3 regions of the Pseudanabaena sp. FACHB-2040 genome follow, and region 2 is predicted to be linked to each of the others. Evidence: predicted binding sites of a transcription regulator. Region 2 holds the regulator's gene; each other region holds the start of a gene.

The links. The regulator HrcA, encoded in region 2, represses chaperone genes, less so after heat shock. The targets are predictions, from matches to a motif close to TTAGCACTCNNNNNNNNNGAGTGCTAA.
Region 1: a site for HrcA is predicted at 2,851-2,877, ahead of groES (co-chaperone GroES). Genes of this name have one in related genera too.
Region 3: a site for HrcA is predicted at 3,365-3,391, ahead of groES (co-chaperone GroES). Genes of this name have one in related genera too.

The regions. Positions count from the first base shown of each region.
Region 1 covers NZ_JACJQO010000022.1:235,077-241,550, forward strand. The annotation lists gene crtB (cyanoexosortase B) at 1-751, opposite strand, end outside; gene H6G13_RS24045 (DegT/DnrJ/EryC1/StrS family aminotransferase) at 762-1,934, opposite strand; gene H6G13_RS24050 (Dethiobiotin synthetase) at 2,265-2,606, shown strand; gene groES (co-chaperone GroES) at 3,020-3,331, shown strand; gene groL (chaperonin GroEL) at 3,497-5,131, shown strand; gene H6G13_RS24065 (DUF6398 domain-containing protein) at 5,324-6,370, shown strand; gene H6G13_RS24070 (Uma2 family endonuclease) at 6,445-6,474, shown strand, end outside.
Region 2 covers NZ_JACJQO010000005.1:47,954-54,427, reverse strand. The annotation lists gene H6G13_RS04005 (serine/threonine-protein kinase) at 1-241, opposite strand, end outside; gene H6G13_RS04000 (LysR family transcriptional regulator) at 264-1,277, opposite strand; gene H6G13_RS03995 (hypothetical protein) at 1,490-2,302, shown strand; gene H6G13_RS03990 (2Fe-2S iron-sulfur cluster-binding protein) at 2,382-2,867, shown strand; gene hrcA (heat-inducible transcriptional repressor HrcA) at 3,000-4,100, shown strand; gene H6G13_RS03980 (rhomboid family intramembrane serine protease) at 4,093-4,680, opposite strand; gene H6G13_RS03975 (DUF4126 family protein) at 4,936-5,538, shown strand; gene hemH (ferrochelatase) at 5,561-6,474, opposite strand, start outside.
Region 3 covers NZ_JACJQO010000022.1:422,178-428,651, reverse strand. The annotation lists gene H6G13_RS24880 (ATP-binding protein) at 1-1,001, opposite strand, end outside; gene groL (chaperonin GroEL) at 1,177-2,808, opposite strand; gene groES (co-chaperone GroES) at 2,960-3,271, opposite strand; gene H6G13_RS24865 (tetratricopeptide repeat protein) at 3,520-5,136, shown strand; gene H6G13_RS24860 (response regulator) at 5,239-5,676, shown strand; gene H6G13_RS24855 (ATP-binding protein) at 6,133-6,474, shown strand, end outside.

The sequences.
Region 1 (6,474 bases), on a different contig from region 2:
TGTTGCTGGTGCCGTGGAAGTAGCTGAGGAGAGTATTTCGCAGGATGTTGCCGACGATGCTGATAGTAATGGTGCCTACTAAAAAAAGGCTGCTCCTGAGGCGGGAGGTCCAGAGGCCGGTCCAGTGAAGCAGCATCAGGGCGACATAGAGGCTGGTGAAGAGCATTTTTAGACCGGCGCAGTGGGGAGCGACTTCGACGGTCTGGCCGTTGACAAATAGATAGATACTCTGGACGGTCACATCTACTCCGACCTGTACCAGCAAAAACCCGGCGACGGAGGCGATGAAGTGCTGGAGCGGCAGCACGTAGGGCTCGATCAGGTAGGGCAACTGGGTGGGAGTGGCTAGGGCAATCAGGGCTAGGGGAAATGCCTGGAGCTGAAACCCGGCGGTGCCTTTAAGGCAGAGGCATAGGCCTGCTAGCAGCAAAGGGAAGGAGAGATTTGCCCAGTCGGACAGGCCGCTAGTGTAGAAGACGGCTGCGATCGCAACCAAACCCAAGCCCAAGGGATGCCAACGCTCAGGCAGTTCGGCCCAGGTTTGGCGTTGACCCCAGGCCAGATACAGCGCAAAGGGAATGCCGATCAGGCCGTGGCTGAAATACTCGTGCTGGATGCTAATGGACTTGTTGAGCCAGCCGTCTACCCAGTGCCACAGCAGGGGGCCATAGAGCAAGAGCAGCAGGGCTGCGATCGCGCTCTCTAGGGGCGCTTGTTTTAAAGTTCTTAGGAAACCCGATGAGATAGCCATAGCAGATGTATTAGACCGCCTTGGGGGACAGAGAGGCTTGCATAACCTGGTCGCGGAGGACGCTGACGACCCGATCTATCTGAGCTAGAGTCAGGCCGGGGTACATGGGCAGAGACAAAATTTCTTGGCTGAGCGCCTCTGCCTGGGAAAAGTCGCCCGGCCCATAGCCCAAATTCTCAAACGCGGGCTGCAGATGGCAGGGCACCGGATAGTGAATGCCGGTTTGAATGCCTGCCGCCTCGACCGCCATCTGCAGAGTAGTGCGATCAATCGGGCAGTTTGGCATCACGCGAATTACATATAGGTGGTAAACATGGCCCGCTCCACTGTCATTGCAAAGCGGCAAAATGCCGTACTCAGCTAGTGGTTTTAGGGAGTTGTCGTAGTGCTGAGCCAGGTGGTTGCGAGCCTGATTCCACCCACCTAGGTGGGGCAGTTTCAGGTGCAGCACTGCTGCCTGAAGCGTATCGAGGCGGCTATTGGTACCGGTTGGATCGGTGTGGTAGTACTTGCGGGTGGCTCCATAGTTTCGCAGAGACTTAACCGTTTGGGCCACACTGGCCCGTTGCGTTACCAGCATACCGCCATCACCCAAAGCCCCTAAATTTTTGCTGGGGTAAAAGCTAAAGGCAGCAGCCTGGCCCACCGACCCAGCCCAGTAGCCCTCTCGCTGGGCCAAATGTGCCTGAGCCGCATCTTCAAAGATCAGCAGATCGTGACGTTGAGCCAAAGACAGCAGCCCCCTGGGCGATACCATCTGACCATAGAGGTGCACCGGCAAAATGGCGCGAGTACGAGGCGTAATGGCCGACTCAGCCGCCGTCAGATCAATTAGGGCTGTGTCGCCATGACAGTCCACCAGCACTGGAGTAGCGCCCGCCCGCAAAATGCCAATCAGCGTAGCGACAAACGTATTGGCCGGCAGTAAAACCTCATCTCCTGGGCCAATGCCACAGGCCGTCAGGCCAAGTGCGATCGCATCCGTGCCGCAGCCCACTCCCACCGCCTGCTCTACCTCACAGGCCGCTGCAAACGCCGCCTCGAACGCCGCCACAGCTTCTCCCAAAATGAAATCGCCCCGCTGCAAAACTGCCTCTACAGCTTGGGCAATGTCAGCTTTGAGCGGCTCATGCTGCCACGAGAGATCAACGAACGGAACTTTTTCTAGAAACGGACTCGTCATTGCACTTCCAGAGAAACAATTGAGCGAACCAAACTAGCCTCAGGCCCATACCGGCCATTCATCCGCGTAACGTTGCCCTGCCGTTCTAGACAGAAACTGCCCTTCATTGAACACGGAAACTCATGAAATCTCTGTAAAACTTGGATGAGGGATTTCAGTCATACCCAGTCCACTTTAGGATCCGGAGCTTTTCTTGAGGCAAAACTCCACTGATAGATCCAGTGCTGGACTTGGACAAGGAACATTCTCACAAACCCAGCTACAGAATGCCCCCCAAACCCTTTTCCCTTATCAAGCAGTCCTGTTCACCCCCTGTAAAGATCTAAACCTATGGACTTCCAGACGGCCCGCCAGTTCCTGTTTCACCAGACTATCCAGCCTCAGGAAGGCCAAGAAGAAAGCTTCTACAGCCGCTTACGCCAGGGGCAGCCCCCCATCCCCGGCCAAGTCACCTCGCTACTGCTAGCGCTCAAAGTCGTCTACGAAGGTCTGCAAAACGTACCCGCCCTAGACAAAGACCTGGTGCAAGCCCTCTTCATCCTCTCCTACGAAAGCCGCCAGCTCTTTGAAGCAGGGCAAAAGGCAGGCGTGATCTGGCCACCCCTGCTAGACGATGACCTGAAGCGTATTGCAGCGGCAGCTAGGTCAATTATTAAGGGAAGTTGGGGGTAGATGGGTGGGAGGGTGAATGAGTAGGAGGGTGGATGAGTGGGAGGGTGGATGGGAGAGATACACAGTTTGAGCAAGGCATAGGGCTAAGAGCCGGATCGCTTCCGAAATATTCCCGGCTCACAAAACAACAGAAAACCTCTGCTCCCTCTCCACACTCCCTACTCATCCACCCATCTACCCCCTGAGCTGGTTCGGTAAACCATACCTGCTCAGGAGTTGCGATCGCATTTTTCTCCCGGCTAAATTAGCACTCAGGAGGCAAGAGTGCTAGCTCGGCTGGTAAGGCTTCACGACACAAGAGGTCTTTATCGGCGCTCCTAGCCCGAGTTGGGCGGCACCTGCAGTTGCAGGAGGCTGGCTCAATCGAGGTAACTTTTTCAGTCACTCAGCGAATTTGCATTGGGAGGATAGTTATGGCAGCTGTCACCTTGAGTGTGTCAACTGTAAAACCTTTGAGCGATCGCATTCTGGTCAAAGTCAGCGAAGCCGAAGAAAAAACCGCTGGCGGCATTTTGCTGCCCGACACGGCTAAAGAAAAACCCCAGGTGGGTGAAGTCGTGCAGGTCGGCCCCGGCAAGCGCAGCGACGACGGCTCCTATCAGACCATGGAAGTCAAAGTCGGCGACAAAGTGCTCTACTCCAAGTACGCTGGCACCGACATCAAGCTCGGCACCGAAGACTACGTTCTGCTGCGCGAGCAGGATATTTTGGCAGCGTTGGGATAGAGGGGTTGAGGGTATAGGGTGCAAGGTTTAAGGCACAGAGCAAAAGCCTCGTCCACTTCCCTTAAACCCTAAACCCCATACCCTACCCCCCTACACCCCACACCCCTTTCCCCTAAATCTCTATTTGCTACTTTCCTCGCATTTCAGTTAGGAGACCTATTCATCATGGCTAAAACGATTACCTACAACGAAGATGCTCGCCGCTCGCTGGAGCGGGGTTTTGACAAGCTGGCCGAAGCGGTTGCAGTCACCCTCGGACCCAAGGGTCGCAATGTGGTGCTAGAGAAGAAATTTGGTGCGCCTCAGATCATTAACGACGGTGTCACCATCGCCAAGGAAATCGAGCTGGAAGACCATATTGAAAACACTGCCGTTTCTCTGCTGCGTCAGGCCGCGGCAAAAACTAACGATGCTGCTGGTGATGGCACCACCACCGCAACTGTGCTGGCCCACGCCATTGTGAAGGAAGGTCTGCGGAACGTGGCTGCGGGTGCCAACGCGATCACCCTCAAGCGCGGCATCGACAAGGCTACTGCATTCCTAGTAGACAAAATTGCTGAGCAGGCCCGTCCGGTGGGCGACTCCAAGTCCATCGCTCAGGTTGGCTCCATCTCTGCCGGTAATGACGACGAAGTGGGCCGCATGATCGCTGAAGCGATGGACAAAGTCGGTCGCGAAGGCGTCATCTCCCTGGAAGAAGGCAAGTCCATGACCACCGAGCTGGAGGTCACCGAGGGGATGCGCTTTGACAAGGGCTACCTGTCTCCCTACTTTGTTACCGACACCGAGCGCATGGAAGCGGTGCTGGATGAACCCTACATCCTGATTACCGACAAAAAGATCACCCTGGTGCAGGATCTGGTGCCTGTGTTGGAGCAGGCCGCTCGGGCAGGCAAGCCTCTGATGATCATTGCCGAAGACATCGAGAAAGAAGCCTTGGCAACCCTGGTGGTGAACCGGATGCGTGGCGTGCTCAACGTGGCTGCGGTCAAGGCTCCTGGTTTTGGTGATCGCCGTAAGGCCATGCTAGAAGACATCGCGGTGCTGACCGGCGGCCAAGTGATCAGTGAAGACACTGGCCTCAAGCTAGAAAACGCCAAGCTGGAAATGTTGGGGCAGGCCCGCCGTCTCACCATCACCAAAGACACCACGACCATCGTGGCTGAGGGCAACGAAGCCCAAGTAAAGGCCCGCTGCGAGCAAATCCGTCGCCAGATCGACGAAACCGACTCCAGCTACGACAAAGAGAAACTGCAGGAGCGGTTGGCTAAGCTCTCTGGCGGTGTCGCTGTGGTCAAAGTTGGGGCTGCTACCGAAACCGAGATGAAAGACCGCAAGCTGCGCCTAGAAGATGCCATCAACGCTACCAAGGCAGCGGTTGAAGAAGGCATTGTCCCCGGTGGCGGCACCACCCTGGCCCACCTGGCTCCCCAGCTAGACGAGTGGTCTGCGGCTAACCTCAGTGGCGAAGAGCTAATTGGTGCTCAGATTGTCACCCGCGCTCTGGTTGCCCCTCTCAGCCGCATTGCTGAAAACGCAGGCTTTAACGGCGCTGTGATCACCGAGCAGGTCAAAGCCAAGGACTTCAATGTGGGCTACGACGCCGCTAACAACGAGTTCGTAGACATGTTTGAAGCGGGTATTGTGGACCCCGCCAAAGTGACCCGGTCTGCCCTGCAAAACGCGGCTTCGATTGCCTCTATGGTGCTGACCACCGAGTGCATCGTGGTCGATAAGCCTGAGCCGAAGCAGCCTGCGGCCGGTGCCGGCGCTGGCATGGGCGGCGACTTCGACTACTAAGGGAGACCAGAAACCGGGATTCTTGAAGAATCCCGGTTTCTAGAACGGTTGCTAAGCGACGCGACGAAGCGGTTGTCCCCAAGACAGCCGCTTTTTGTGGGCAAGTGATGTTTGAGGGGGTGCGATCGCACTACACTAAACCCAACGACTCCCTCAGGAGCCGTCCAAAGATGTGCGTTTGCGGCAATCGTCATGGCTAAATCTGCAAAGTCTGAAAACGTCCCCAAAGCGATGCAGGAAAAGTTTGACCGCATCACCGCGATTACCGATGAATTTGCCCAGCAACACCTTAATGACGAATACGCAGTGCTCATTCGTCAGGCAACCGCTGCCCTGTGTCGCAAACGACCTTCTCCCCTAGCCAGCGGTAAAGAAAAGACCTGGGCCTGTGGCATTACCCACGCGATCGGCATGGTCAATTTTCTGTACGACCCCGCTCAAACCCCTCATATCAAGGCAAAGGATCTATGCGAATGGTTTGGTGTGGGCGTGAGTACGGGGCAAAGCAAGTCTAAACAGGTGCGCGACAGCCTAGACATGCACAAACTGCATCCAGACTGGTGTGTGTCCAGCCTTGTCGAGCAAAATCCCCTAGCCTGGATAATTTCTGTCGATGAAATGGCCGTAGACGCCAGAACGGCTCCCCGTGAGGTGCAAGTGGCCCTAGCAGCAGCAGGGCTGATTCCCTACGTTCCGGGTGAAGCGGCAGACTCTGAGGCCTCTGAGGCAGAAGCCTCTGCACCCCCTACAGAGACCACTTCCCGCTCTGCCGACACGCTATATGTCTTGCAGGTCAACTTGATCGACGGCCCCATGACAGACGATTTTATCGACGACAATCCCCAGGTATCTCGCACGATTGAAATCAGGGGCGGCCAAACTCTAAAAGACTTGCATCACGCTATCTTCAAGGCATTTGACCGCGAAGAAGAGCACATGTATGAGTTTCAGGTCGGCGGACAGTTTGCCAACGATCCCGATGCTCGACGGTATGGGTTAAAACAGGCATTTTCGAATGCGCTGTCGGGCGACACGCCTGATGGCGAGGTGAGCAAGACCTCAATCAACGATCTGAGGCTGGCAGTGGATGAGATGTTTGCCTACTGGTTTGACTTTGGCGATGAGTGGTGGCATGCGATCGCAGTCATAGAGATCAAGGATAAGGCAGGCAAGGGCAAGTACCCCAGAATGACCGATCGCATCGGCGCTAGCCCACCTCAGTATGCAGATTTTGAGTAGGGGCAGAGAGCAGCAGGTGGCTAGCGAGAAGGTGCTAAGGTTGGTACAAATGTCGTGGTGCTGAGGTGAGCCACATGATCCAACCTCAAACTCAGCCAGTAACC
Region 2 (6,474 bases):
GAAACAGCTTCACCACACAGGAGCGCAGCGTTGGCGTGTAGCGATCGCGGGCCAAAAACGCAGTGCCAAATCCACCCTGACCAAGAAGCTTTTGAGGCAGGTAGCGGCTGCCCAAAAGCAGCGGCATTCCACAGGTCATACAAAACTTTTGCTGCACTGTTTTAATCGTATTGCCACTGTCTAAGTCCGGAAAAACATTGACCGGTCGAGGACAGCTGGGTCGAGTGCAGAAAATCTCCATGAATGACTGTCACTTCAAAACATCAGGAGCCGGTTGGAGGAACTTCTATTGCAGGCCGAACAATCTCTGGCTTTGCCCCATTCTTTTCGCCGTTAGATTTTCTAAATTCTAAAGTTTGATTGGTGAACTGGGGCAAAATTTCGTGGGTAAAGGCCTCAGCCGCCTTTGAGCGATAGCGGTTGGGATTAAAAATTACCGATAGCGCTCGGTTCACCACTACAGAGTCAATCTTGGCTCGGTGCAAAACGCCCATCTGCAGCTCTTTTTCAATCGCCGAGTTAGACACAAAGGCCACACCCAACCCCGACTGCACCGCCGTCTTAATTGCCTCAATTGAGTTCAGCTCCATCTCTACCTTCAGGCGACGGGTCTCAATGCCGCAGCGGGTCAGCACCTGATCGATGACCTTGCGAATCGTAGACTGAGAATCTAGGGCAATAAACTGCAGCTTGTAGAGGTCTTCGCGCTGAATCACCTCATTCATCGCCAAAGGATGAAAAACGGGCATAATCAGTGCGAGTTCATCCTCCGCATAGGGAACTATTTCTAGAGAATCTTGTAGTTCTGGAGGCACCTCCCCGCCAATAATGGCCAGATCAACCTGACCATTGGCTACGCTCCAAGACGTCCGCCGGGTGGAATGGACATGCAGTTGAACCGCTACATCAGGGTATTTTTGGCGAAACATACCGATCATTCGGGGCAACAGGTAGGTACCTGTGGTTTGGCTAGCCCCCACAATCAAGGTTCCTCCCTGCAGATTCTGCAAGTCTTCGATGGCCCGACAGGTTTCCTGGCAGAGGCTGAGAATGCGGTCTCCATAGCTCAGCAGCAGGTGCCCTGCTTCGGTCAACTGCGCCCGTCGACCTCCCCGGTCAAACAACGGCACATCGAGCTGGCGCTCGAGGTTCTGCACCTGAAGGCTAACTGCAGGTTGGGACACGTACAGGCTATCCGCTGCCCGCTTGAAGCTACCCTCTGCCGCAATGGCTTTGAGAATTCGCAATTGATCCAGAGTAAAAGGAAGGTCAGACATCGGAACTAACCCTAAATGTTAAGAATCCCTAAGATGCCAGTGGCAGTAAGGTGACACATCCTAACAATCGCACAGATAGGATATCTGCCATCATCGTCTGGCTAAGACTGGGCAACCTTAGCTAACTTAGCGATTCGGTACAATCTGCCTTCCCTAGATTACTCGTTTCAGGCCACTGACCGAAACTTATTGGAGTGAAAGCTTGAGTTTGTATGAAACGGCAAGTTATTCAGAATTTCCTGAATCTGCCCGGTATAACGGGAGTGGCCCTGATGGATGGCCGCACTCGGCCCTTTTTCTGCGGCCTCGACACTATCTTAAACTCACAGCAGAAAGAAGCTCTAGCCCAGGGTATTCAACAGGTAGTTAGTACTACTCCAGCTGATTTTGAAGCCTTTTCCTTTCGCTTTGGCAGCCGGCAGGCTCACATTTACAAGCTTACCGATGGCGTTATTCTGCTGGTGCTGACCAGCAACCAAGTTCCTTTTGAAGCCTATGTCACTGCCCTCAAGCAGTTAAAAGTGACGCTGACAGAAGATTTAGCCACTTCGGTTGCGACTTTCCGGCTCCTGGCAGGCTGTGTCACCCTGAATAATCAAAGCTACTCGCTTGAGGCTAGCTCAGATCCCTCCGCTAATGATGAGCTAGCAGCACTGCCTAGTCTGGCCTTGGCCCGCAGCCAGACAGTTCTCTGGGATGAAATGATGGCCGCCTTAAATCACCTGAGCGATTTCACCACTCAATATTTGGGCAAAGTAATAGTAGCTAACGCTTGGAGATCGGCACGTCCGGCTCATTCCTGGCTTGAATCTGTTGAGATTGACCGCTCAGGGCATTTCAGGCTCACTACCGAAGCTGCTCTTGCTGGAGCGAGCCTGACGCTAGAGCAGCAGCAGTGGCTCAAAGATTGGGTTCAGGCTTTTGTAAAGCACTGCGGTAAGACCATTCGTGATTTTGCCACCATCCTCACAGAACAAGCCCTCGATCCTCGCCAAAAGAGCCTGTTGCTCCCTGCGGATGCTTAAGCTTGTCCTTGTCCTGCCGCTGGAACTGGTCTAACCTGCTGCCCCTTTTCCCTCGCAACCCCTACCTCGGAAAAAAACTATGGCAAAAATCGTTCGGTTAGAGCCAATCGCTCAGGAAAGCTCTATTGAAACCAATGGCAACCTCCTGTCAGTTCTCCTCAACAAGGACTTGGATGTCTTAAAGGAGTGCGGGGGACGGGGCATGTGCGCAACCTGTCACATTTTTGTCAAGGAGGGCATGGATGCTCTAACCCCGATTAATCGGCGAGAACAGCGCACTTTAGAAGTCATTACCTCCTGCAAACCCAATTCGCGTTTGGCCTGCCAGTCTCGGGTAGTTGGCAATGGGGTTGTCGTAGAGCTACCTCCGGGTATGTATATCAACTCTCTGCAGGACATTGAAGCGCTGATTGGCCGCCGAGCCGATCAGGACTTGCTGCACCCAATCACGGGAGAAGTTCTGGTAGAACAGGGCAAACTGATTACCCGCTCTATGCTCAAGCAGCTAGAAAACACGACTAGCTTTAGAGTTGGTGAGTTCTATACCCACAGTAAAGACGTCTAGAGGCGGCCCCTGTCTAAAGATCTGCTGAAGCGGTATTGAGATTACCTGCTAACGGTCATAAAAACGACTAGAGTTAAAGTTCTGCTAATGTAATTCAAAAGATCTGTTGGGTTGTCGTTTCCTGACCGCTTCATGCAGCCTTCCCTAAAGCTCAATCTTCGTCAACAGCAGGTTCTGTGGGCAACGGTGCGTCGCTATGTAGCAACCGCTGAGCCTGTAGGGTCTCAAGCCCTAGTCCAGGAGTACAACCTCAATGTCAGCCCCGCGACGGTCAGAAATGCGATGGGCTTTCTAGAAAAGTCGGGGCTGCTCTTTCAACCCCACACTTCTGCCGGTCGAGTTCCTTCTGACTTTGGCTACCGCCTATATGTAGATCAGCTGATGAGTCCGACCCAATCGCTGGGGCGGCAGGTTGATGTGCTGCTGGCGGGGGAGTTGGACTGGGAGGGGTGGAGCTTTGAGGCGTTGCTGCGAGGCGCTACTCAGGTCTTATCTAGCCTGAGCGGCTACTTAGCTCTAATTACGGTGCCTCAGGCCACAACTGCCCAAATTCGGCATCTGCAGCTCATTCAGGTAGATCCTGGCCAGATTTTGCTGGTGGTGCTGTTGGATTCTTTAGTAACTCAGTCTGTGGTGATTCGTCTGCCTTATAGTTTGCAGCCGCCGCTAGAGGAAGAAGATACCCTAGGCCGAGAACTGGAAATACTGTCTAACTTCTTGACTCGCCATCTGCGAGGACGACATCTCTCGGATGTGGCTACCCTCGACTGGACTGACGTGGATCATGAGTTTCGGCGCTACGCAGATACCCTGCAGAATGCCATTCTAGAGCTCGTCCGCCGGACCCGAATCCCTGCGCCGACTCAGCTGGTCATTAGCGGGCTAGCTGAGGTGCTGCGGCAGCCAGAGTTTTCAGATACTCAACAGGTGCAGGCAATTGTGCAGCTGTTAGAGGAAGATCAGGCCCAGCTTTGGCCGCTGTTTTTTGAGCCTGCAACGGTGGAAGACAACAGGCGAGTGCGGGTTTGGATTGGCTCAGAAAATCCGCTGGAGCCTATGCAGGGCTGCGCCTTGGTGGCTTCGACGTACTTGAAGGATGCGGTGCCTGTGGGGAGCGTAGGCATTTTAGGCCCCACCCGAATGGTCTATGAAAATGCGGTGGCGGTGGTAGAGGCGGCAGCAGACTACCTCTCGGAGGCTCTCAGTCAAAGAGGCCCAGGCTACGCTAACTGAGATGACGGGGACGGGCTAGAAGGCGGGCTGCGATCGCACCTCCCAAAAAGCCAAACAGGTGGCTCTCCCAAGAAACGCCTGAACTGCCGGGCAGTACTCCCCCGATGAGCCCTCCATAAAGCAGTCCCACCAACAGGGACAGGGAAATTGCCCCTACGCTGCGCTCAAAGTACCCTCGCAGCAGCAGAAACCCAAAGTAGCCAAAGATAACGCCACTGGCCCCAATGTGAACTGAGGTAGGCGCTCCTAGCAGCCAGGTTCCTAAACCGGCAGTAAGCATGACTAGGGCAGTGGTGAGCCAAAATTCTCGCAGACCGCGCAGCAGGGTAAGCCACCCTAGGGTGATCAGAGGCACAGTGTTGGCAATGAGGTGAGAAGGGCTATCGTGCAGCAGCGGGGCAAAGACAATTCCTCTAAGGCCAACGGCGCTTCTGGGCATAATTCCCAGGTTAATTAGCTGCCTCGAAAACAGCAGCAGATTGGCTAGATAGACCCCCCAGAGTACCAGCACAATGCCACCCAAAATGCTCAGGTGCAGCGTTAGCTCCTGCGTCCCTGTTTTATCATTGCGACCCCCCATTGCAGTGTCCACGGCATGAATTTCTCTATATTGGCAGAATTTAGCTGGGCTGTGCGGTCTGGGGGGAGGCTGCCCTCTAGGCTGCACAGTCAAACTGTGTCTTGATAACTTAAGAGAAGGTTATCTGTGTTCTAAGGTGGAGTTTCAAGGCGAGGCACTGCTTCACTGGAAGGGCGCTGATGAGTTGCCTGTTCAGAATTCTCAAAGCCTGTGTTCTTTTAGCTTGTGTTCCTTCAAAACCTATAGTAGGTTTGCGTGATTCTTCCTGAGCTTCTGGCCGTTTTATCCATCTCTGCCGCAACAGGTTTACGCTTGGCCCTGCCGCTGCTGATGATTGGGCTGATGTCGGGAGATATGCTTTGGGCCAATGTGCCCCTGCTCTCTCAGGTGCCGCCAGCGTGGGTGCTGGGTTTGCTAGTGAGCTGGTCTTTGGTGGAGCTAGTTTTGTCTAAAGATCCTGTGGGCCAGCGCCTGGTGCAAACCACTGAGCTGGTTCTCAGCCCGTTTGTCGGGGCCATCGCGGGGATTGCCGTTGCCCGCACGGTGTTTCTAGAAGGATGGCTGTTTTTTTTGATGGGTCTGATCAGTGCGCTCCTGGCGCTGGTGATCCAGCTAATGCAGATCGGCTGGTTCTACCGACCTCGGCGACCGCCCCTCTGGGCTTTTTTTGTGCTAGACGCTCTGTGCGTGTTCCTGGCAATTTTGGCGTTTGACTCGCCCCAGCAGGGGGGGATCATTGCCCTGCTGCTGCTCTGGCTGGTAATTCGCACCTCAAATATTTGGCAGCACTGGAGAGCGGCTAAGCCGATGCCAGAGCCAGATACCCAAAGCGGTAGTCAACATTTACCGCCCGATTAGCGAGTGCTCGATTGACCGATAGCTATAGCAAACCCACCAAATGCAGCGGCCCTCGGCCACTCATTAGCTCTAGCAGCAGCGCTAGAAACCCTAACATTGCTAGCCGACCATTCCAGACTTCAGCAAAGGGCGTCATGCCCCAGGCAGAGCGATCTTGCGGATAAATTCTGACCTGTTTGTCGGGCTGCACGACGTCGGAGAACAGCGTGCGGGGCGAATTAAGCGCTTCTAAAACCATGTCAGCCATGTCGGCTACAAAGCCAGGGTGAGTGTTAAGCGCGGGCACCCGTTTGAAGGTTTCGATACCGGCCTCTTCAGCAATTTCCCGGTACTCGATATCAATTTCTTGAAGGGTTTCAATGTGCTCAGAGACAAAGCTAATGGGAACAACGACGAGCTGTTTAACGCTCTGTTCGGCTAGTGTTGCGATCGCATCTTCCGTATAGGGCTGTAGCCACTCCACTGGGCCAACCCGGCTTTGGTAAGCCAGAGTGTGAGCGTTAGGACGGTTAAGCGCCTTCATGATCAAGGTAGTGCAGTTTTCGATCTCTCTCTGGTAGGGATCGCCTGCCTCCTTGACATAGCTCACCGGCACCCCGTGGGCGCTGAAAAAGATATGGCCCTGATTGGGCTCAGGCAGCTGGTCTAGCTCCTGGGCAATCAAATCAGCCATTGCCTGAACGTAGCCAGGACGGTCATACCAGGAGGGGATAACGGTGTAGTTGATTCGCTGTAGCGAGGGATCTTCTAGCCAGAGCCGCTCCATCAAGCGGAAGCTAGAACCACTGGTGCTAATCGAAAACTGAGGATAGAGCGGCAGCACGACTAATTCTTCAACGTTGTCGCGCTTGATGCGGGCAATCGCTTCTTCCGTAAACGGGTACCAGTAGCGCATGCCGATATAGACTTCGGCCTCTTGACCTTTGCTTTTAAGGC
Region 3 (6,474 bases), on a different contig from region 2:
CGGCTGTCATAAAAGGGGGCTACCTGAACAAACTGCTGCTGGCCATTGGGCAACCGGAAAGCAACTTGCTGAATGCCTTGAATAGAGCGAAGATCTCCAAATTGCTGGATCAGGTAGCGAGCGGTGGCGCTGACCAAAGGATTTTTGCTGTCAACTGCCTGCAGTCGCTCCGCTGCTGTGCCTTCCCCCAGCAGCAGGTTTTCCTCATTAGCGGTAGAGCTAGAGACCAGCGCCCCCGATCGCTCCAAAATAAAGGTTTCGCCAGATTTACCAACCTCAAGCTCGCTAAGAAACGTGTCTAATTCGGCAGACAGCAGAAAGTCGGCCGCACAGACCCCTAACAGCTTCTGGTTGGCGTCGTACACAGGAATACTGGCCGTTACGACCGGTACCAGGGCATCAAAATCTAGGTAAATCTCGCTCCAGGTGGCTCTTTCTCTAGCTTTTGCTGCAATATACCAGGGTCGCAGGCGTGGGTCGTAGGGGCGGTCTAGAAATTCGTTTTTAAGCTGGGCCTGGTTGCCTCGGTTGTCTAGTTTATAGAACTGAAAGTAGTAGTTGGTATCAGCATTAGAGATCTGCAGTTGCAGCGTGCCGTCATCCTTTGATCGGCCCACTCCCATAAAGGCACCATCCGCCTCAGTACCGCAGTAGATCAAATTATTAGTAGGAAAGGTCTTAGCCTGCTGCCAAAACAGATACTCCCCTTCTGCCTGCTTGACTTGAATGCTGCCTTGGGTCAGTGCGATCGCATTCATTTCATTAATTAGAAACGGCGATTCTACATAGCCCTGAATTTGCTGTTGAATTCGCCCAGTTAGTTCGATACGCAGTTGAGAGGCCAGATCGTGAATCGCTCGCTGGCTATTGCGAAAAGATAAATATTCTACTAGCGCCACAGCCCCTACCAATTGAGCGATGAAGGGCAGCACCAAGATCCACTGTAGGGGACGCTTAGCCCACGGTTGGCGAACCTGGGGAAAACGGAGAAGACGCGGCATACCACCTAGCGCAAAGGGATCCTCTACCAGTTTTCCCGCTAATTCTCATAAAGATCGATAGGGCAATGAACTGAACTCAACTTGCTCGGCGATCAAAAAGGGCTGCCTTCTCGCGAAGACAGCCCTGCTCAGTTAAGCCCCTAAAACGAGGCTAGGGAGAGTTGTTGACCTTAGTTTAGTAGTCGAAGTCGCCGCCCATGCCAGCGCCAGCGGGCGCATTTTCCTTAGGCTCGGGCTTGTCTACGACGATACACTCGGTGGTCAGCACCATGCCGGCAATGGAGGCCGCGTTTTGCAGGGCAGAACGGGTCACCTTAGCAGGGTCTACGATACCGATTTCGAACATGTCAACGAACTTATCGTTAGCGGCGTCGTAGCCAGTATCAAAGGGCAGTTCTTTGACTCGCTCAGCCACAACAGCGCCGTTCTTACCGGCGTTTTCAGCAATCCGCATCAGGGGAGCCGCTAGAGCGCGAGCCACAATGGTGCCGCCGGTTAGCTCCTCATCCTTCAAGTTAGCGTTGACCCACTCGGTCAAGCTGGGAACCAGGTGCGCCAGGGTGGTACCGCCACCAGGGACGATGCCCTCTTCAACCGCTGCCTTGGTAGCGTTGATAGCATCTTCTAGACGCAGCTTGCGGTCCTTCATCTCGGTTTCGGTAGCGGCACCCACTTTGATGACTGCTACACCGCCAGAGAGCTTGGCCAGCCGCTCTTGGAGCTTTTCTTTGTCGTAGCTGGACTCGGTTTCGTCGATTTGGCGACGAATCTGCTCGCAGCGGGCCTTCACCTGGGCTTCGTTGCCCTCAGCCACGATGGTGGTGGTGTCTTTGGTGATAGTGAGGCGGCGGGCTTTGCCCAGCATGTCGATCTTGGTGTTGTCTAGCTTGAGGCCGGTGTCTTCGCTGATCACCTGGCCGCCGGTCAGCACCGCGATGTCTTCGAGCATGGCCTTACGGCGATCGCCAAAGCCAGGAGCCTTAACTGCAGCGACGTTAAGCACACCGCGCAGACGGTTGACAACCAGGGTTGCCAGGGCTTCTTTCTCAATATCTTCAGCAATGATCATCAGCGGGCGGCCGGCGCGGGCAACCTGCTCCAGTACGGGTACTAGATCCTGCACCAGGGCAATCTTCTTGTCGGTAATCAGGATGAAGGGCTCGTCGAGCACAGCTTCCATGCGCTCGGTGTCGGTGACAAAGTAGGGAGAGGTGTAGCCCTTGTCAAAGCGCATCCCTTCAGTGACCTCCAGTTCGGTGGTCATGGACTTGCCTTCTTCCAAGGAGATGACGCCTTCGCGGCCCACCTTTTCCATCGCTTCAGCGATCATGTTGCCAACTTCTTCGTCGTTACCGGCGGAGATGGAGCCAACCTGAGCGATGGACTTAGAGTCGCCTACAGGGCGAGCGTGCTCAGCGATTTTCTCGACGAGGAAAGCGGTGGCTTTGTCGATGCCGCGCTTGAGGGAAATGGCGTTGGAGCCAGCAGCGACGTTACGTAGGCCTTCTTTGACCATGGCGTGGGCCAGCACAGTTGCGGTGGTGGTACCGTCGCCAGCAGCATCGTTGGTTTTGGAAGCAGCCTGACGAATCAGCGCGACTCCGGTGTTTTCAACGTTGTCTTCTAATTCGATTTCTTTAGCGATGGTGACACCATCGTTAACGATCTGGGGTGCGCCGAACTTCTTCTCTAGCACCACGTTGCGGCCCTTGGGTCCAAGGGTGACAGCAACGGCTTCGGCCAGAATGTCCATGCCGCGTTCTAGAGCACGACGGGCATTTTCGTTATAAATGATGCGCTTAGCCATAGTTCTTTAGTTGCGTTGTTGTGTTGAAACAGAGTTGGAGCGATCTGCCAAGTTAGGAGTAGGGCAGGTTTTGTAGCGAGTTCGTAAGCAGGCCGGTAAAGCTGTTTGCTAAACCTGCTCCCACGAGAACCTGCCCCACGAAACGGGATGGTTAGCCTAGGACAGCCAGAATGTCTTTTTCGGACAACAGCACATACTCATCAGCGCCAAGCTTGATGTCGGTGCCTGCGTACTTGGAGTACAGCACTTTGTCGCCAACTTTCACTTCGGTTTCTTGACGGCTGCCGTCGTCGCTGCGCTTGCCAGGACCCACAGCGGTGATTTCGCCCACCTGGGGTTTTTCTTTGGCGGTATCGGGCAGCAAGATGCCACCAGCAGTTTTCTCTTCGGATTCGCTTACTTTAACTAGAACACGATCGCCTAGCGGCTTAAGGCTAGACGCCGCTAAAGTTACAGCTGCCATAAAATGTTACTCTCCAGATTTGATACTCAATTAAGTTGCGCGCTTGTGGAATGATCCCGTGTAAAATCGGGAGCGCAATACTTCTTTTAGGACTTAGCACTCTCAAGCCCCGAGTGCTAATTTAAGGTGTTGGGGTGTGCGATCGCAACCATCCCCGCTGTACGGGTTCCCGAACAGTATTTTTCAGCTCCTCTGAAATGCCTATACAGCAAGTCTTTGCTCTTATCGCACTAATTCCCGGCAGCGCGATGGTTCTGACAGAAGCTGTTTCACCTTCTGTCTACCTAGCCCAAACTCCTCCCAGTAACCTGACCCAAACCCTGGAGAGCTTCGGCTACTGGCAAGAGGTGTGCCGCCTGCAGGTCGAAGCTGAAAAGTATGTCGAGGCCCAGGCTGCCTGTGCGACTGCGCTCCAGCTGCGTCCCCAAGAGACTGATCTCTGGATCACCCAAAGCAGCCTCTTACTGGCGTTAGCTCAATATCCCGAGGCTATCGCTGCGGCCCAGCAGGCTCTGACCCTTCATCCTAATAATGCGCTGGCCCTGACGCACCAGTGCCGAGCCTACCTCGAACTGAATCAGCCTGGCCAGGCGTTGAGCACCTGCGAGCAAGCGCTACAGCTAACCGATAGTGGCGACAATGCATCTATGGCGTCACTCTGGCTGTATCAGGGCCGCGCCTTGGCCCAGCAGCAGGACTATGAGGCGGCGCTGGTGGCCTATGAGCGATCGCTATTGACCAATCGGCAGGATGCCCAGGTTTTAACTTACCGCTGCCAGGCTTACCTGGATCTAAAACAGTACAGCAATGCCCTAGAAAGCTGTGAAGCCGCCCTAAACGGTGACTCTAGCTGGGGTAGCGCCAGCCCTGCCCTAGCCTGGTCTTTCCGGGGAATTGCCCACCGGGAGCAGGGGCAGCTTGTTCCCGCCGTGGCTGCTTTTGATCAGGCCCTGACCCTAAACCCGGAAGATGCATTCACTTGGGTAGCTCAGGGGCAGACCCTAGAAATGCTGGATCGCTTTGAGGAAGCGCTGCTGTCCTACAACCGAGCGGTGGCCCTGCAGCCCGACTGGTCAGAGGCGCGGGTGGGGCAGTGTGCCCTGCTTAACCAGACTGCTCAGTATGAGGCCGCGATGGCTGCCTGTGAGCAGGCCCTAGCGGGCAATGGAAATGGAGACTGGGGAGCAGAAGGGGCTGCCGCAGCATGGTCGCAGCAGGCCACGGCTTATCTAGGTTTGGATCGGCCTCAGGCGGCGCTGGCGGCGATCAACCGAGCTGTGGGCCTGAACTCGGAGTACGCCGCTGCCTGGAATAACCGGGGGGCTATTTTGGCACGCCTAGAAGATTGGCAGGGTGCGATCGCATCTCTCCAGCGCGCCACCGAACTCGACCCTACCTATGCCTCTCCCTGGATCAATGTGGGCCGCCTCCAGCGGCGGCTGGGGCAGTATGAATCGGCTCTCACTGCCTATGATCAGGCTATTGCTTTGGATCCCAATGATGCCGAAACCTGGGCTAACCGCAGCGTGGTGCAGTGGTATTTGCAGCAGCACGCTGCGGCACTAGAATCGGCAGACCGCGCCATTGCCCTAGATGAACGTACATATCTGGGCTGGTACAACCGGGCCACAGTTTTGGTGTCTCTAGAGCGCTACCCGGAAGCAGGCAGAGCCTACCAGCAGGCGATCCGAATTGCCCCCGATAGTGCTGATGCCTGGACCGGCATGGGCGTGGTGCTGGCCCGACTCAACCGCTATGACGAAGCCCGTCGAGTGTTGGCCAAGGCGTTAGAGCTAAATCCTCAGCAGGGGGTGGCTCAGGCTGCGTGGCGGGCTCTGCCGCCGCTGACTCGCCCAGGTCAGTAGCCGGAGTTTTTGCCACATCTGCTAGGAAAACTGCCATCATCAGCTAGGGCAAACGTCACTGCAGCGAGCCTGTAGCTTCACTGAGGAAGGATGGGAGACAGCATGGAGACGGCAGCAGAGCGATTGATTTTGGTGATAGATCATCACCCCGAGCATGTTCGCGTTATTGATCAGGCGCTGAGCGAAACTGCTGGTCAATACCGGCTGGTTGCGATCGCAGAAGTAGCGCAAGCGCTTAGTTTTCTCAACCGCCAAGGTGCCTACACCGATGCTCCTCGCCCCGACCTAATTTTGCTCGATCTCGACCTGCCCGAGAAAAATGGCTGGGAGATCTTAACCGCTATCAAAGCCGCGCCCCACCTGCGCCGCATTCCCATCGTCGTTTTGACACTAGCAGACAGTGAAGCCGATGTCTTCGACAGCTATGCAATGCAGGGCAACTGTTACGTGATCAAATCTGCCGACCTGAACCAGCTTTATCACCTCGTCAAGCGCATTGAAGATTTTTGGCTTGGCATTGTAACGCTGCCGCTGGAATGACACTTTCATCAATAAAAAGATTTATTAAAAAATAATAAAGTTCTGATCTGGGTAATAAGCAATCATCAAATTAAATAAGAATTTGACTGTTTTAACTAGCTAAATAAACAGGCTAATTTCGTTCATTTAAACCTTCCTGTTTATTTAAGAATTCATCTCCCAAGAGTCTCCTGCTGCTGAGATATGCTTCTGGATAGAGGCAAGAAATTAAGTCCAAAACTGTAGCCCTGGTCCGCTTGTAGGGCTGGATTAATACTACACAATCAACGGCTGTAGACGAAGCATCTATTCGAGAAAGGCCACTCAGTAGAAAGGCCATTAACCGACCCATTGAATAGACAGCCTGAAAAAAACAGATGACTGAAACTTCCCGGTTTTTAGTCCTCGCTCTCGCCTAGCTCGACAAGCAAAAAACCGGGGATTCACGTCAATTTCAACTCGGGAGAAGACCTCTCAATGACCGCCATGAATCTAGAAATCCAGGAAGCCAACCTCACCCACCTGAAGCAGCCGGAGATCCACAGCCTGACTCAGGTGCAGCCCCACGGAGTGCTGCTGGTGCTGCAGGAATCGGACTTGACGGTGCTGCAAGTTAGCCGCAACACTCGTGATGCCTTTGGTCTGCCGCCAGAGGAGGTGCTGGGCAAAAGCTTAGATGATCTGCTTGATGCTTACCAAGTCGATCAGTTTCGAGCCGGGCTGGCCCAAGACAATCTAGATATCATTAACCCCACCAAGATCTGGGTGCGGCGGCGTGGCGATGACTACGGGGTTTACGATGCTATTTTCCACCGCAGT